DNA from 2 places in the Stenotrophomonas sp. UBA7606 genome. Region 1 is predicted to be linked to the other one. Evidence: predicted binding sites of a transcription regulator. Region 1 holds the regulator's gene; the other holds the start of a gene.

Region 1 (11,940 bases):
GCCGAATCGCTGGGCTATACGGTGGTTGATCCGGCCACCGTCATTGCCACCCACCTGTCGCACCTGATCCGCGAGCACGCGCCGGAGTTGCTGGGCCACGAAGAAGTGCAGCAGTTGCTGGCCACCCTCGCCAAGACTGCGCCCAAGCTGGCAGAGGATCTCTCGCCCAAGGCCTTGCCGCTGTCCACCGTGGCGCGCGTGCTGCAGAACCTGCTGGTGGAGCGCATCCCGGTACGCCAGCTGCGCAAGATCGCCGAGGCGCTGGTGGAAACCGCACCGGTCACCCAGGACCCGACGGCGCTTACCGCCGCCGTGCGCAATGCGCTGGGCCGCTTCATCGTGCAGGAGATCGCCGGGATGTCGCCGGAGCTGCCGGTATTCACGCTCAACCCGCAATTGGAACGGGTTTTGCAGGAGTCCACGCAAGGCAATGGTGCCGCACTGGAACCCGGTCTCGCCGAACGCCTCCACCAGAGTCTTGCCGACTGCGTCGGCAAGCAGGAGGCCCGCAACGAGCCCGCGGTCGTGCTGGTACCGGCGCCGGTCCGCGCCGCGCTGGCGCGCCTGGTCCGACATAGCGTGCCGTCGCTGTCGGTCCTGGCCTACAGCGAGGTGCCGGAGGACAAGCGCCTGAAGCTGGTCGGCACGATCAGCTGAGGCGCGGCCCACCGGCAACGCGACAGAAAACAGACACCTGACCCGATCCCGCAACAACCGCGCACGAAGGAGCCCGCCACGCCATGTTCCACATCGCCAACGCCACGCCTTCGCCGCAGCCCCACTCCCGGTACCAGAACATGAAGATCAAACGTTTCGTCGCCGCCGACATGCGCACCGCCATGAACCTGGTCCGCAAGGAACATGGGCCTGACGCCGTGATCCTGTCCAACCGCCGGATCGAGGAAGGCGTCGAGATCGTGGCGGCCGCGTACTACGACGAAACCGCAGTGCAGCAGGCGCTGGAAGCCACCCGCCCGGCACCGCCGGCACCGGCCAAGCCGCGCAGCGCCGCCGAAGCCATCATGGCGGCGGTAACCCGTCGTAAGGCGCCGGCGCAGGAACCGGTCGTGGCCACCGCGTCGGCCGTGGCCGCGCTGGCGCGCTCCGCGGTGGGGGCCACTGGCCGCTCCATCGACAACAGCATCGAGCTGGCCCCGGGCAGCCGCTTTGCAGCGTTGCTCAAGGTACCTGCCGCCGAACCCAGCGCCACCGCAGCGCGGCAGGTGTTCGCCACCTTGCCGGCCAGCGCCGACGAGCCGCCGGTGGTACCTGCCTTCCGTCCCGTCGGCAGCGCTGTCAAATCCCCAGCACTGGTGGAGGACAGCGTCAGCTTCTCGGCCCACGCGGCGGCGGCCACGGTCCATGCGGAACGTCCGCAGGGCCGGGCCCAGTTCCAGATCGACCCGCCGCTGCCGGTACAGGCACAGGCACCACAATTCACCGCGCCCGTAGCTGCATCGGCCGCGATGGAACCGGTTGTGGCTGCTGCAGTTGCCGCCGCCGTGCCGCCGCTGGTTGCTGTCAGCGCGCCCGCTGCCCCGCTTGCCATCGCACCGGCCCCTGTCGCTGCCCCTGCCCTTGCCTCCGTTCCCGCCCCGGTAGCGGTTGCCGCCGCGCCGCGCGACGACGAACAGCTGCTGCAGCTGCGCCAGGAAGTAGCCGGCATGCGCCATCTGATCGAGCGCGAGATGAATCGCTTCACCGACGAACGCCTGCGCGGCAGTGCGGTGCGCGCCAATGCACTGGACCTGATGGACGAGTATGGCTTCGACGCCGGGCTGGCCCGCGACGTCGCCATCCAGATCCCGGCCGATACCGATCCCACCCGTGCCCGCGGCCTGATGCTGGGGCTGATCTCCAGGAAGCTGCCGATCGCCCCCAGCGATCCGATCGAAACCGGCGGTGTCATTGCCCTGGTCGGCCCCACCGGCGCCGGCAAGACCACCACCATCGCCAAGCTGGCCTCGCGCTTTGCCGAAGCCCACGCCGCACGTGACGTCGCCCTTGTCACCACCGACACCCAGCGCATCGGCGCCCGCGAACAGTTGTATGGCTTTGGGCGCCAGCTCGGCATCGCCGTGCACGAGGCCAACAGCGGCACCGATCTCAACCAGCTGCTGCACAAGCTGGCCGACTACAAGCTGGTGCTTATCGACACCGCCGGCCTGGGCCAGCGCGACCGTGCCCTCACCGCCCAGCTGCAGTGGCTGCGTGCCGCCGGCCAGATCCGCACCCTGCTGGTGCTGCCGGCCAACACCAGCTTCCAGGACATGGATGAAGTGGTGCGCCGCTTCAGCGCCGCCAACCCGCAAGGGGTAGTGCTGACCAAGCTGGACGAGACCGGCCGCTTCGGGTCGGCCCTGTCGGTGGCCGTGGACCACCGCCTGCCGATCACCTGGGTGACCGACGGCCAGGACGTGCCGGAAGACCTGTACCGGGCCTCGGCCGCAAATCTTGTACTTCGCCTTGAAGATTTGCGCCGCGCGGCCGATATGCCCTGCAACCCGGAGTTGAACAATGCAGTCGCGTGAGTACGCCAAGCTGACCAATACCTTCCCGTTGTCGGCCACCCGCCGCGAGCCAGCCGGCCCGGTGCGCACCATCGCGGTGACCGGCGGCAAGGGCGGTGTGGGCAAAACGAACGTCTCGGCCAACCTGGCCGTGGCGCTTGCCGGCATGGGCAAACGCACCCTGCTGCTGGACGCCGACCTGGGCCTGGCCAACATCGACGTGGTGCTCGGCCTGCAGCCCAAGCACACCCTGGCCGACCTGGTCGCCGGGCGCGCCAGCCTGGAAGACGTCATCATCGAAGGCCCCAACGGCGTGCTGGTGGTACCGGCGGCTTCCGGTCGCCGCCACATGGCCGAGCTGCAGCCGGCCGAGCACGTGGGCCTGGTCAACGTGTTCTCCGAGCTGGAGCGCGACCTCGATGTGATGATCATCGACACTGCCGCCGGCATCAACGACAGCGTGTTGACCTTCTGCCAGGCCGCGCAGGACACCGTGGTGGTGGTCTGCGACGAGCCCGCCTCCATCACCGACGCCTACGCGCTGATCAAGGTGCTCTCGCGCGAGCGCGGTGTGGACCGCGTGCAGGTGGTGGCCAACATGGCCCGCGACCCCAACGAAGGCCGCGCCCTGTACGAAAAGCTGGTGCGTGTCTGCGAGAAGTTCCTCATCGATGTCTCGCTGAACTACCTGGGCTGCGTGCCGCAGGACGACTGGCTGCGCCTGTCGGTGCAGCGCCAGCAGCCGGTGGTGAAGCTGTACCCGTCCGCGCCGGCGGCGCTGGCCATCCAGGAGATCGCACGCCGCACCTCCCGTTGGCAGGCACCGACCGCACCGCGCGGTGGCGTCGAGTTCTTCCTGGAACGCATCCTCCAGCAGAAGGTGAGCGCATGAACAACGCCGCAGCCCAGTACCGTGAGGTCCAGCGCAACGCGGCCAATGACTGCATTGCCCGCCACGCCGACCTGGTACGCCGCATCGCTCATCACCTGGCTGCCCGCCTGCCCGCCAGTGTCGAGGTCGACGACCTGATCCAGGCCGGCATGATGGGTCTGATCGAAGCCTCGCGCAGCTACGACGCCGAGCAGGGCGCCTCGTTCGAGACCTATGCGTCCATCCGCATCCGTGGCTCGATGATCGACGAAATCCGCCGTGGCGACTGGGTGCCGCGTTCGGTGCACCGTCGTGCCCGCGATGCCGCCGCCACCATCCGCCGCCTGGAGCAGGCTTCCGGCCGTGCTGCCAGCGCCACCGAAGTGGCGCAGGCCATGGACATGCCGCTGCCCGAATACATGCGTCTGGTCGAAGACGCATCGCGTGGCCAGGTGCTGAGCCTGGAGTCGCGCATCGAGGATCAGGGCGAGCTGGATACCCCTACCACCGGCGGCCCCACCCCGCAGCAGATGCTTGAACGCAGCCAGTTCGGCGCCGAGTTGGGCAAGGCCATCGGCCTGCTGCCCGAGCGCGAGCAGCTGGTGCTGTCGCTGTACTACGAGCAGGAACTGAACCTGAAAGAGATCGGCGCGGTGCTCGGTGTGAGCGAGTCGCGGGTTTGCCAGATCCACGGCCAGGCGATGCTGCGCCTGCGTGGGCGGCTGAAGATTTTCGAGTCGGCCGACGCCGGGCTCGAGGAACACTAAGAGGAATATCTTTTGAACAAGAACATGCGCATCCTGATCGTCGACGATTTCTCGACCATGCGCCGCATCGTCAAGAACCTGCTCGGCGACCTGGGCTTCACCAACACCGCCGAAGCCGAGGACGGGCATGCCGCGCTGGCCCTGCTGCAGAGCCAGCCGTTCGATTTCGTGGTCACCGACTGGAACATGCCGGTCATGACCGGCATCGAGCTGCTCAAGGCCGTGCGTGCCGACCCCAAGCTCAAGACCCTGCCGGTGCTGATGGTCACCGCCGAAGCCAAGCGCGAGCAGATCATCGAGGCCGCCCAGGCCGGCGTCAACGGCTACATCATCAAGCCGTTCACCGCGCAGACCCTGGAAGAAAAGCTGGGCAAGATCTTCGAACGCCTGGCAGCGAGCGCCTGATGGACGATCTGGCGCAATCGCTGAGCGACAAATCGGCCCTGGTGCAACGCCTGCAGGATGCGCTTGCCGCGCTGGAAAGCGGTGACGAAGCGGCGTGGCGCCAGGAAATCGACGCGCTCGCAGCGCTGCGTACCCAGCCGATGATGGCCGGGCTGGGCCGCCTGGCCCGCGAGCTGGGCCAGGCCCTGGGCGAGCTGCCCAGCGTGCCCAGCGAAGCCGGCGAGTTGGACGACGCCTGCGCGCGCCTGGACCACGTGGTGGAGATGACCGAACAGGCCACCCATCGCACCCTGGACCTGGCCGAAGAGTGCCGTGCGCTGACCGAGCGCCTGCGTGCCGACGGGCTCAATGCCGACCAGGGCGAGATCCTGGACCGCATCCGCCACAACCTCACCGAGGTGGCCCTTACCCAGAGCTACCAGGACCTGACCGGGCAGATCATCCGTCGCGTTGTCGGCATCGTCCGGCGCGTCCACGAAGGCTTTGGCGCACTCGGCCTACCACCGCCGGAAGACCCGGCCCGCAACAACGGGCTGGCCGGTCCCGCGGTGGACGGCCTGGACCGCCACGCCGTGTCCCAGCATGACGCCGACGACCTGCTGTCGGACCTGGGGCTGTAAGCCATGAGCACGTTCGCCGACGACATCGCCGCCGATTTCATCCTCGAAGCGCAGGAGATCCTCGATCGACTCGGCGAGCAGCTGGTGACGCTGGAGCAGGCACCGGAAGATGCCGACCAGCTCAATGCCGTGTTCCGCGGCTTTCACACGCTCAAGGGCGGTGCCGGTTTTTTGTCGATCACGCCGATGGTCGAGCTGTGCCATGCCGCCGAGGAAGCCTTGGGCATGGCCCGCTCTGGCAAGGGCCAGCTGCTGGCACACCATTTCGACGCCGCCCAGCAATCACTGGATTGGCTGCAGGCCATGCTCGACGCGGTGTCCTCCGGCACCGAGCCCGGGCATGCGCCGGCCGCATTGATCGCCCAGTTCGACATGGGCAGCGCGCCTTCACCGGCACCGGTCAAAGCCGCAGCAGCGCCTGCCGGCAGTGATCTGATCAGCGAGGATGAATTCGAAGCCCTTCTCGATCAGTTGCACGGCACGGCCGCGCCAAGCGCTGTCGCCACAACCGCCGCCGATGACCTGATCAGCGAGGACGAGTTCGAAGCCTTGCTGGACAAGCTGCATGCCGGCGCTGCGCCCGGCGCAGGCACACCAGCGGCCGTGGCACCTGCCGCCGCGCCGGCGGCCGCCAGGCCCGCGCCCACGCCCAGCGCAGCCGCAGCACCACCTGCAGCCAAACCTGCCACCGCGAAAGCCGCCGAGCCCGAGCACACGGTGCGCGTGGATACCAAACGGCTGGACGCGATCGTCAACCTGATCGGCGAACTGGTGCTGTCGCGCAATCGGCTCAAGACACTGCGTACACGGCTCAAGGACGAAGAGCTGGACCGCGCCGTATCCACCCTGGACATCGCCACTGCACGCCTGCAATCGGCAGTGATGCGCACCCGCATGCAACCGGTGGGCAAGGTGTTTTCGCGCTTCCCAAAGGTGGCGCGTGATGTCGCCCGCTCCTTGCAGAAGGAAGTGGACCTGGAGTTGATCGGCGCCGACACCGAGCTGGACCGCAACCTGGTGGAAGCGCTGGCTGACCCCTTGGTGCACCTGGTCCGCAACGCCATCGATCACGGCGTGGAAGGCCCCGACCTGCGCGAAGCACAGGGCAAGCCGCGGATGGGCCGGGTACGCCTGTCTGCCCAGCAGGAAGGCGACTACGTCAGCATCGAAGTGCAGGATGACGGTGCCGGCATCGATCCCGAGCGCCTGCGCAACAAGGCACGCGAAAAAGGCCTGATCGACCCGGAAGCTGCCGCCCGCCTGAGCAGCGAGGAATGCCTGCACCTGGTGTTCCTGCCTGGTTTCTCGACCAAGCAGCAGGTGACCGACATCTCCGGCCGTGGTGTCGGCATGGACGTGGTGCAATCGCGCATCCGCGAGCTCAGCGGCCAGATCCAGATCCAGTCCGAACTGGGCCGTGGCAGCCGCTTCCTGATCCGCGTGCCGCTGACCCTGGCCATCCTGCCGACCCTGCTGGTGCAGGCCGGCGACGATGTCTACGCCCTGCCCTTGGCCCGTGTGATGGAGGTATTGCATGCCCCCGCCACCTCGCTGGGCTGGTTCGATGGCCGTGCCGTGCTGGACCGCAAGAGCCATACCCTGGCACTGGTGGACCTGCGCGACTGGCTCGGCGTTCCGCCCACCCCGTCCACCCTGCTGACCATCGTGGTGCTGCAGATGGGCGAAACCCGTTTTGGCCTGGTCGTCGACCAGGTGCGCGGCCGCGAGGAAGTGGTGATCAAGCCCCTGCCCCGCGCCCTGCGCGGCCTCAAGGGCTATGCCGGCGCCACCCTGATTGGCGATGGCCGCATGGCGCTGATCCTGGATGTGGATGGGTTGCGTGGAGGACAGGGGTGAGCGATCTCCTGATTGCACCGACAGCGTTCGCGATCCCGTCAGTCCCCTCTTTCGCCTGCGGGAGAGGGCGCCCCGCGAAGGGGCGGGTGAGGGGCGCTTTCAGCTTGTAACGCAGAAAGCTGCCCTCAGCCCCCCCCACTTCTCCCACACGCGGGAGAGGGGCTCAAGCAAAGCCCTGATTCAAGACCGCTCCAACCAGGCCGATATACGCACCATGGACCGACTCAGCATCATTGGACTCTTCCTCGCCCTCGCCTCGCTGGTGGGTGGCAGCATCCTCAAGGGCGCCGGCCTGTCCTCGCTGTGGTCACCGGCTGCGTTCGTGATCGTGATCGTCGGCACCGTCGCCGCCATCCTGCTGCACACCTCGCCTGCCGTGTTCAAGCACGCGTTCAAGATCGTGCGCTGGGTGATCCGCCCGCCGGCCAGCGACCGCCAGGCACTGGTGCAGCAGATCGTGGACTGGAGCAACATCGCCCGCCGCCAGGGCCTGCTCGGGCTGGAGCCACAGGTGGACCTGCAGGACGACCCCTTCATTCGCAAGGGCCTGCAGCTGGTGGTGGACGGGGTGGAACCGGAGACCATCCGCCACATGATGGAAATCGAACTGGGCAGCCAGGAGCAGCAGGACCTGGCCGCCACCAAGGTGTTCGAAGGCATGGGCATCTATGCGCCCACCCTGGGCATCATAGGCGCGGTGCTGGGCTTGATCGCGGTAATGAAAAACCTTGCCGACCCCAGCAAGCTCGGCCACGGCATCGCCGCGGCATTCACCGCCACCATCTATGGCATCGCCTCGGCCAACCTGTTGTTCCTGCCGGTCTCGGCCAAACTCAAGGGCGTTATCGCCAACAGCAGCCGCGAGCGCGAGATGGTCATCGAAGGCCTGATCGCCATTGCCCAGGGCGAGAACCCGCGCAATATCGAAAACAGCCTGGCCGGCTTCGTGAACTGAACCATGGCCCGTCGCAAGCACCACGAAGAGCACGCCAACCACGAAGCATGGGCCATCCCCTATGCCGACCTGATGACCCTGCTGCTCGCCTTCTTCGTGGTCATGTATGCCATTTCTTCATTGAACGAGGGCAAGTACCGGGTCATGGCCGATGCCCTGACCACTGCCTTCGGCGGCGCGCCGCGTACCATCACCCAGGTACAGGTAGGCAACATGCAGATCCAGGGTGGCGGCCACGACACTCCGTCGGTGATCCGCTCACCCAGCATGACCGGCGGTGCCATGGCCGACCCTACCCAGCTGCCATCGATGGCATCGCATATGCGCATGCCGGTTTCGGCCCATAACCGCGAGCAACTGGAACGCGCCGAGCGCCAGCTCGGGCAGATCGCCAACCGCCTGAGCGAAGCGCTGGCACCGCTGGTGAAGCAGGGTGTGATCACCGTGCGCCGCACCGAACTGTGGATCGAAGTGGAGATCAACAGCGACATCCTGTTCGGCACCGGTTCGGCCGCCCTCGACGCCGACGCCCGTGACACCCTGGGCAAACTGGCCGATGTGTTGCTGGACGCACCCAATGGGGTGCGCGTGGAAGGCCATACCGACAACCTGCCCATCGCCACCGCGCAGTTCCCGTCCAACTGGGAATTGTCCGCAGCCCGCGCCGCCAGCGTCGTGCATCTGTTTGCCGACCACGGCGTGCAACCGCAGCGCCTGGCGATGGTGGGCTATGGCGAGTTCCGCCCCCGCGAAAGCAATGACGCGGCGGCCGGGCGCAACCGCAACCGCCGGGTGATGGTCATCATCCTGGCCGACCAGGCCGGCGCCGCAAGCCTGCCTGCCAGTGCCACCGCCAGTGCGGAGGAGCCGGCGCCGAGCGGCGGCGGCAGCACGGCAGGCACTGCCAATGCCGGTGTACCGGCAGTAATTGAAGGAGTTCACTGATGCGTACCTGGGCCATTGCCAATCAGAAGGGTGGCGTCGGCAAGACCACAACCACGCTGTCGCTGGGCCGCGGCCTGGCCGCGCGAGGCTACAAGGTACTGCTGATCGATCTGGACCCGCACGCCTCGCTGACCCGTGCCTTTGGTGTTGCGGTGGAGCCAGTGCCGCAGGGCGTCCAGGAGCTGTTCGCCACCCCGCCCCACGCCATCGCCGAACTCAGCCGCAACAGCGCCATCCCCGGTCTGGATTACCTGTGCGCGCAAGCCTCGCTGGCGACGCTGGAGCGCCGTAGCGCCAACCAGCCGGGCCTCGGCCTTGCCCTGCAGCAGGCCTTGGCACGCCACGGCGAGCACCACGACTACATCCTGCTCGACTGTGCTCCCACGTTGGGCCTGCTGATGATCAACGCGCTGGCTGCTGCCGATCGCCTGATCATCCCCACCCAGGCCGAACCACTGGCGCTGCATGGCCTGGATGGCATGGTCCGCACCGGCGAAATGGTTGAGCGCTCGCGCAAGCGCCCGCTGCCGATCTCGGTGTTGCCCACCCTGTTCGACCGTCGCACCCGCGCTGGCAACGAGACCCTCAAGCTGATGCAGGACACCCACGGCCAACGCGTCTGGGAAGATGCCATCCCGGTGGACACCCGCATCTGCAACCCCGCGGCGCTCACCGTACCGCTGCTGGGCGACGATTATCCGGGACGCGGCATGGCCGCCTACCGCCGCGCCTTGGATTGGTTGCTGGCCGACGAGGCCGCGCAGCTGGAGCGCGCGGCATGAGCAGCAACGATGTGCTGGATGACTACCTGGGCGAGCTGCTGCGTGAAGCGGTTCCTGCGGCCGCACCGCCAACGCCGGTAGCAGCTGCCGTACCTGGTGATACGCCAGAGCTGGAAGCCGCCTTCGAAGCGGCGCTGGCCGAAATTGAGGCAGCCAAGGCCGTCGCTCCTGCCTCAACCTTGGTGCCCGGCGACACGCCCGAGCAGGAAGGCGCATTTGAGGCCGCGCTGGCCGGGGCGGACGCCACCACCAGCAAACCCGTTGCCGTACCCGCTGACAGTGATGCGCTGCAGGCCGCCTTCGACGATGCGCATGCTGCGGCGCTTGCCGCCAAGCAGGGCCGCGAACCCACCTGGGACGACCTTCCCGACGAAGTGATCTACGAGGCCAGCGCCGCCGAAAGCAGCGGCATGGCGCACAGCGACACGCCCAGCCTGCAGGCAGCCTTCGAGGTTGCCGCAGGGCGACCGGCGCCGTCAGTGGCACCGCGCTCCCACCCAGCGCTCGCCGTGCGCCCCACCAGCTGGCAGGAACTGCAGGCACAGGCCCAGCGCCCGCCTACGCCGACCGCACACCAACGCCGCGCCAGTGAGCGCGCCTCGCGCTGGCTGCGCCTGCGCTGTGGCCAGCAGACCTATGCGCTGGAATTGTTGAAGGTGCAGGAAGTGGTATTGCCGGTGCCGTTGCTGGCGTTACGCGGCACTGGTGCTTCGATGCTGGGCATCATGAACCTGCGCGGCCAGGTCGTGCCGGTGATGGACCTGTGCACCCACCTGGGCATGGCCAGCTCCGCAGAGGATGGCCAGACCCGCATCGTGGTGCTGGAGGAGAACGGCGAAACACTGGGCCTGCGCGTGTCGGCGGTGGAAGACGTGGCCAGCCTCACCGATTCGCAGATAGAGCCCCCGGACACCGCACGCATCTGCCAGATATCCAACGAACTTTTCCGCGGGGTCGCCCGCCTGGGTGCGCAACCGATGATCCTGCTCGACGCCACCCGCCTGCTGCAGTGATTGCAAGCACCGCTTGCACAGACCCGGCGTCCTCCTCTCATGCCACCGGCGCGAGCGGTGCGCAGCCTCCTGCAGGGGGCTCGTTCAGGCAATACGTTCGGCGCAGCCTGGGGGAAGGCCGGGAAGGCTGCCATCTGCGGCCCGCAGCAGGAGTGTGCCGTAGTTAACACTATCAATCGTCTCCCTAAAGTTACCCGCGTGAGCGCCGCTATCCCTCCCAGTAACGTTTGTCCGGAGCAACGATGAGCACTGTGGCCCTGTCGCAGGATCTCGGTATCGAGTCCACCAGCGACCTGAAGCAACAACTGGCCCCGCACCTGGCCCAGGCCGGGGAACTGCGGCTGGACGCCGGCCAGGTCAGCCGCGTGCACACCGCCGCCATGCAGGTGCTGTGCGCCTTCGTGCTGGCGCGGCGCCAGGCCGGGCACGGCACCGTCTTCGACAATGTTACCGATACCTTCCGTGACGCCGCGCGCCTGCTCGGTGTCCTCCAGGCCCTTGGCCTGGAAGCAACCCCTGACACATTGAAATCTGTGGAGAACGCTGCATGAGCGCACGAATCCTGGTGGTGGATGACTCGGCGTCGATGCGCCAGATGGTCGCATTCGCCCTCACCTCGGCCGGCTTTTCGGTTGAAGAAGCCGAAGATGGCGCCGTGGCCCTGGGCCGCGCCAAGGGCCAGCGCTTCAACGCGGTGGTCACCGACGTCAACATGCCGAACATGGACGGCATCTCGCTGATCCGCGAACTGCGCCAGCTGCCGGACTACAAGTTCACCCCGATGCTGATGCTCACCACCGAGTCCGCCGCCGACAAGAAATCCGAGGGCAAGGCTGCCGGTGCCACCGGCTGGCTGGTCAAGCCGTTCAACCCGGAACAGCTGGTCGCCACCGTACAGAAAGTCCTGGGCTGATACGCCCACCTGCCCCACCCGATCGGATACCGCGCCATGAGCATGGACCTGCAACGTTTCCACGCCACCTTCTTCGAGGAAAGCCGCGAAGGGCTGGATGCGATGGAAGCTGGGCTGCTGGCGCTGGAAGACGGCGTGCAGGACCCGGAAGTCATCAACTCGGTGTTCCGTGCCGCCCACTCGATCAAGGGCGGCGCCGGCACGTTCGGCTTCGAGGCGATCGCCGCGCTGACCCACGTGCTGGAAACCCTGCTGGACGAGCTGCGCGCCGGCAAGCGCGCCTTGGAAGGCACCGCGGTCGA
Region 2 (6,011 bases), 130 kb from region 1:
TTGGGCTTTTTGCGGCGCAATGACTGCGACGTCTTCCAGGGCTACCTGTTCGGCGAGCCGATGTCGGCGGATGCAGCCGGCATGACCCTGCGCCGGCGCTATCTGCGCCCGGAGGCGTTTGCCGAAACCCGCCCGGATCGCACCTTGCTGCTGCTGGATGATGAGGAAAACGTACTGCGCTCGCTGGTACGCCTGTTCCGCCGTGACGGCTACCGGATCCTGGCGGCGGGCAATGTGCGCGATGCCTTTGACCTGCTGGCCATCAACGATGTGCAGGTGATCCTGTCCGACCAGCGCATGAGCGACATGAGCGGCACCGAGTTCCTGGGCCGGGTGAAGATGCTCTACCCGGACACCATCCGCCTGGTGCTGTCCGGCTACACCGATCTGAACACCGTCACCGATGCAATCAACCGCGGCGCCATCTACCGTTTCCTGACCAAACCCTGGAACGACGACGAGCTGCGCGAGCACATACGCCAGGCTTTCCGCACCCACGATGAAAAGCAGGGCGTAAGCCCCGTCTGAGCAAGCCGGCGGAGGCACAACCCTGTAGCACGGGGTATGCCGCAACGCCAACCGCGCACTTGTGCAGATAGCGATCTGCGCCCCCCGCTGCCGACCTGCGGACGCGGGATGGCCGTCACCGCAGCGACCAAGGGGCGCAGATCCGCTGCCGTTCGGCCGCTTGCACCGGGCCTGCCGCCGGGGTCACTTGGGCTGGCGGATGGGCAGGACAATGCGGAAGCGCGAGCCCGCGCCGACGGTACTGTCCAGGTCGATGCGACCATGGTGCTTGTTGATGATGCCGTAGGAGATCGACAGGCCCAGCCCGGTGCCGCTGCCCACCGGTTTGGTGGTGAAGAACGGGTCGAAGATGCGCTGGCGCAGTTCCGGCGAAATACCGGCACCGTTGTCCTGGAACTCCACCCACACCTCATCACCGTCGACGCCGGTGCTGACAATGATGTTGCCGCGGTCGGCAATGGCGTGGCCGGCATTGAGCAGCAGGTTCATGTAGACCTGGTTCAGTTCCGACGGCAAGCACTCGATCATCGGCAGCTCGCCATAACGGCGCTCCAGGGTGACCTTGTACTTGAGCTCGTTCCAGATGATGTTGATGGTGGATTCCAGGCCTGCATGCAGGTCCACCAGCTTCCACGACTCATCGCGCCCGGAATAGGAGAAGTCCTTCAGGTCACGCACGATACGGGTCACGCGCTCGATGCCTTCGCGCGACTCGGCCATCAGCTGTGGCAGGTCACGGCTGATGAAATCGATGTCCAGGCGGTTGCGGATATCGTCGATTTCCGCGATCAAGGCCTTGGGGTCGGGCGCACGCAAGGCGCGCTCATAAGCCTCGATCACCGTGAACAGGCTGCGCAGGTATTCCTGCAGGCTGCCCAGGTTGGAATGCACGTAGCCGATCGGGTTGTTGATCTCATGCGCCACGCCTGCCGCCAACTGGCCGATCGAGGCCATTTTTTCCGATTGCAGCAATTTTTCCTGCGCGCCGTTCAATCGCAGGTAGGCCTGGCGGAGTTCGGCATGGCGTTGTTGCAGCTCGCGTTCGTAGTCTTCCGGCCCGTCGACATGCTGGAACAGCGCCAGATAGGCGTCGCCACCGGCATCGGCGTGGTGGTGCAGGTGCACGGTGATGACCCGCTCGCCCACCGGCAGGCTACCGGTCCAGTTGCCGGTCTCGCGGGCCTGCGGCAAGGCGAAAGGTGGCAGCAGTGTTTCCAGCTCGCGGGCCAGATTGGCAACGCTGGCAGCCTGTGCGCCAAACAGCTGGCGGGCCAAGCCATTGGCCATGCTGACCTCGAAGCGGCCATTGAACACCAACATGCCGTGCTGCACCCGTTCGCCCAACGCGCGCAGGGTGGCGGCCGATGGAATGGGGGCTAGCGAAGAATAATCTGATGCGTTCACGGGCAGCCGGCACAGCAAAGGTGGGGGCTGCCACTATAGCGGGATGAATGCGGACTGCGTTGCCCGCGCCCGATCAGGCCACGGCCAAGGGCCGCCGCGCGTGCACGGTCTGGGCCTGGCCCTTGGCGTCATAGGACGGGGCTGCCTCGCTGCGGCCAAGCTGGCGCAAGGCCCAGTTGACCTCACGGCGGCGCCGGGCCAGCAGCACGCCGTTGGCGTGGTTGCGTTCGGCCAGTTCCTTCAGGCGGTCGGCATTGTGCAGCGGCGGCTGCCGTTCCAGTTCGCGCAGGGCCTCCAGCTTTTTGCCGGTGGCCGCGACCAGCGCCGCCACGTCGTGTTCGATCAGCGCCCGCTGCTCGCCATCCAGCGCATCGCTCAGCCGCTCCAGCGGATCGCCCATGCTCAGGTTCATCCCTGCAGCTGCTGGTCCAGATCCAGCATGCGCGACGCGATTGCGTCCGGATTGATCTTGTAGCTGCCGTTCTCCAACGCCTCGCGCACGGCCTGGACCCGGGCCGGGTCGATGGCCGGGGCCGCCGACAACTCGCGCTGCACCGCCTGCAACTGGGTGGCTTCGCCGGTCAGGCGCACGCTGTCGGCCGATGCCACGGCCTGGGCCTTGGCTTCACCGGCGGCGGCCACCTTGGTGTTGATCGCGACGCTGCGCAACTGGGTTGCGGCTGCAATACCACCGTCGATTTTCTGGCTCATGTGATGGAGTCCTGATTCTGTACGAAAACTATAACGGCCGCGGCCGAGGGTTCTTTAGGGCTTTCAGCGACTGACCAGCACATCGCCGGTGGAGGTGGCCACACCCTGCATCACCCGCCGTGATGAAAGGTTCTCCACCGACACCCGCTCCCCCTCCCCGGCGTCCCCCAGGGCCTTGCCCGCCATCCGCACCTCAACCCCGCCACGGCGGGCCACCAGTGCCACGCTGTCACCGCGGCGGACAATGCGCGGGGCCACCAGGTCGTTGGCTGACAGCAGGCTGCCGGCGGCAAGGGCACGCCTGGCCACCCGGCCGACTGCAGCATCGGGCTGCGACAGCACGGCGCCGGCGATGCGGGCGGTATCACGCTTCACCGTACTTATATCGGCCAGACCCAGGGTTTCTCCAGCGGCCACACCACGGTTCAACACCAACACGCCCTGCTCGCGGCGCACCTTGACCGGCACGAACAGGCGCCAGCCCCCAGCCTGCGGGCAGGCAACCTCAACGGTGGTGTTGGCAGTGGCCCTGGCCTGCAGGGCTACCGGACAGGCCGGCAGCCGCAGCCCAGCGTCCACGCCGGCCTCTCCTTCCTCGCCCGGGGCCAGCGTGGTCAGCGCTGCGGCACGGATGCTCTCCACCGGCTGGAAGGCCATGGCCAACGCAGCCAGCGGCGACAACAGACACAAGAGAAGGAACAGGCGCATACGCAATGGCAACCGATCAGCTCGAACCTGCCGATACACAGGCAAGGGCTGTGCCAAACCCGCGGTCGCGACGGCACTCAAGTTGTCGGCCCCCGCCGCCGATACCGTCTGCATGTCACAAGACCTGCTCAACCGTATTGACCAGCGCACCCGTCTGGCCGGCCACAACCGGCTGGCATTGCTGTTGTTCCGCCTCGGCGGCCGTCAGCTTTTTGGCGTGAACGTGTTCAAGGTACAGGAAGTGCTGCGCCGCCCCTCCCTGTTCCAGGTGCCCGGCCTGCCCGCGCAGTTTGCCGGTGTTGCCGACGTCCGCGGGCGATCGGTGCCGGTGCTGGACCTGGGCCTGGCCATCGGCCACCCGGAGCGCGAGCCGGAGGCCGACACCGCCCCCGGCTACCTGGTGGTCACCGAGTTCAACCGTTCGGTGCAGGGGTTCCTGGTCAGCGGTGTCGAGCGCATCGTGAACATCGCGGTGGAGGACATCCACCCGCCGCCGGAGCTGGGCGCCGAATCGACCTACCTCACCGCGGTTACCCGTTTCCAGGGCGAGCTGATCCAGGTGATCGACGTGGAAAGCGTGCTGGCCGATATCGCCCAGCTGCGCAGCGAGGCCGTGCTCGACCCATCGATGGCGCTGCCGGCCGACGCCCCGCCCATGCAGGTACTGGTGGTGGATGATTCGCGGGTTGCGCGTCAGCAGATCCGCAGCGTGCTGGATCAGCTGGGGGTCAATGCGACCCTGCTGTCCGACGGCAAGCAGGCGCTGGAGCACCTGCTGCAGATCCATGCGGCCGGGGAGAACCCGGCCGAGCGCTACGCCATGGTGATCTCCGATATCGAGATGCCGGCGATGGACGGTTACACCCTGACGACGGAAATCCGCCGCCATCCGGGGCTGGCGGGGCTGTTCGTGCTGCTGCACACCTCCTTGTCAGGCGTATTCAACAACGCCATGGTGGAGCGCGTGGGCGCCAACGCCTTCGTGGCCAAGTACAGCCCGCACGAGCTGGCCGATTTCGTACTGCACCGGCTACGCGAGGTTGCCGAGGCGCAGTACGCCTGAGTTTCCGGCGCGGGCGGCCTGGATGCCCCGGCGTCGCTGCCTTCGGGCTGGGGTCGCTCGGGGCTGGCTGCTGGTCGGTCTCTGCCGAGCATGGGTCGGGATTGGCCGGTTGGCCTGTAAAGCCCCTGCCGAGCATGGCTCGGCACTACCTTTCGGGCCGGCGCTGTTCTGGCACGCGGCTTGCACCGCTCACGGCAACGATCCGTGGGAGGTGGCGCATGGCCAACCTGATTTCCGACTATCTGGGCGTCCATGCCCAGGCAATGCCACTGCGCGAGCAGCGCATGAAGCTGATTGCCAGCAACCTGAGCAATGCCGACACCCCCGGCTACAAGGCCCGCGACCTGGACTTTGACGCCGCCCTGCGCCAGGCCCAGGGCGTGGCTGGCAGCGGCGCCCTGACCGCCACCGCCGAGCAGCACTACGCCATCGCCAGCCCTGACGGCCTCAACCCGTTCCAGATATTGCGGGCCGGGGTTCAGCCCAGCCTGGACGGCAACACCGTCGACCCGGATACCGAACGCGCCGCCTATGGCCGCGCCGCGCTGGAGTACCGCGCCTCGCTGAGCTTCGTCGAATCCAAGGTCAAGACCATGTTGACCGCCATCACCGGCCAGTAAGGGAACGCCCATGAGCAACCTGCCCATCTTCGATATCGCTGGCTCGGCGCTGCAGGCGCAGTCGGTGCGCATGAGCACCATTGCCTCCAACCTGTCCAATGCCGATTCCATCGCCGGCTCACCCGAGGCGGTCTACAAGCCGCTGGAGCCGATCTTCCAGGCCGTCACCAGCCGTAACGACCCCAACCTGACCGGCGTGCAGGTCAAGGAAATCGCGCAGAGCGATGCCCCGCCGATCAAGCGCTACGAGCCCAATCATCCACTGGCCGATGGCGATGGCTACGTGTACTCGCCCGACGTGGACCCGGTGGCACAGATGGTCAACCTGATTTCCACCTCGCGTAACTACCAGGCTGGCGTGGAGATGCTCAGCACCGCCAAGGAACTGGCCCTGGCCACCTTGACGATGGGCCGCTGAGGCCCGCAACCCGGATACCCCCATGACCACCAGCGTCTCCAACGATCTCTACAGCTCGCTTGGCCTTACCGGCCAGACCAGTACCTCCACCAAGAAGAAAGACAGCCTGGACCAGGCGGACTTCCTGAAGCTGATGACCACCCAGTTACAGCACCAGGACCCGCTCAAGCCGATGGACAACAGCCAGATGGTCGCGCAGATGGCGCAGCTGTCCACCGTGCAGGGCATCAGCGACCTCAACAGCACGGTCGAGAGTTTCCAGACGGCGATGTCCAACGACCAGATCCTCAAGGGGGCCGGCCTGGTCGGCCACGACGTGCTGGTGCCTTCGGCCAAGCTCGCGCTGGAAGCCGAAGGCGGCACCCGCGGCACGGTGGCCGCACCTGGCGCCGGCACCGTCACCGTGGACATCACCGATGCCAACGGTGCCAAGGTGAAGAGTGTGACCGTGAACGCCGACGCTGCAGGTGAGGTCTCTTTTGAATGGGATGGCACCGACGCCGATGGCAAGCGCATGCCAGCCGGCAGCTACAGCATCACCGCCTCGCACACCGACAGC

What was found. The regulator FliA, encoded in region 1, starts transcription of late flagellar genes. The targets are predictions, from matches to a motif close to TAAAGTTTNNCNNNCNNNGGCCGATAA.
Region 2: B2527_RS18610 (chemotaxis protein) is a predicted target of FliA. The motif match lies at 3,430-3,456, and genes of this name have one in related genera.

Annotation. Positions count from the first base shown of each region.
Region 1 is NZ_DLJW01000133.1:132,589-144,528, forward strand. Features, by position in the region: gene flhA (flagellar biosynthesis protein FlhA) at 1-657, shown strand, start outside; gene flhF (flagellar biosynthesis protein FlhF) at 798-2,531, shown strand; gene B2527_RS19140 (MinD/ParA family protein) at 2,518-3,402, shown strand; gene B2527_RS19145 (RNA polymerase sigma factor FliA) at 3,399-4,148, shown strand; gene cheY (chemotaxis response regulator CheY) at 4,161-4,553, shown strand; gene B2527_RS19155 (protein phosphatase CheZ) at 4,553-5,173, shown strand; gene B2527_RS19160 (chemotaxis protein CheA) at 5,177-7,030, shown strand; gene B2527_RS19165 (flagellar motor protein) at 7,245-7,985, shown strand; gene motD (flagellar motor protein MotD) at 7,989-8,930, shown strand; gene B2527_RS19175 (ParA family protein) at 8,930-9,712, shown strand; gene B2527_RS19180 (chemotaxis protein CheW) at 9,709-10,725, shown strand; gene B2527_RS19185 (STAS domain-containing protein) at 10,968-11,276, shown strand; gene B2527_RS19190 (response regulator) at 11,273-11,638, shown strand; gene B2527_RS19195 (chemotaxis protein CheA) at 11,675-11,940, shown strand, end outside.
Region 2 is NZ_DLJW01000133.1:1,787-7,797, reverse strand. Features, by position in the region: gene B2527_RS18635 (EAL domain-containing protein) at 1-528, shown strand, start outside; gene B2527_RS18630 (ATP-binding protein) at 712-1,932, opposite strand; gene B2527_RS18625 (flagellar protein FlgN) at 2,006-2,344, opposite strand; gene flgM (flagellar biosynthesis anti-sigma factor FlgM) at 2,341-2,643, opposite strand; gene flgA (flagellar basal body P-ring formation chaperone FlgA) at 2,707-3,351, opposite strand; gene B2527_RS18610 (chemotaxis protein) at 3,464-4,414, shown strand; gene flgB (flagellar basal body rod protein FlgB) at 4,633-5,034, shown strand; gene flgC (flagellar basal body rod protein FlgC) at 5,045-5,452, shown strand; gene B2527_RS18595 (flagellar hook capping FlgD N-terminal domain-containing protein) at 5,475-6,011, shown strand, end outside.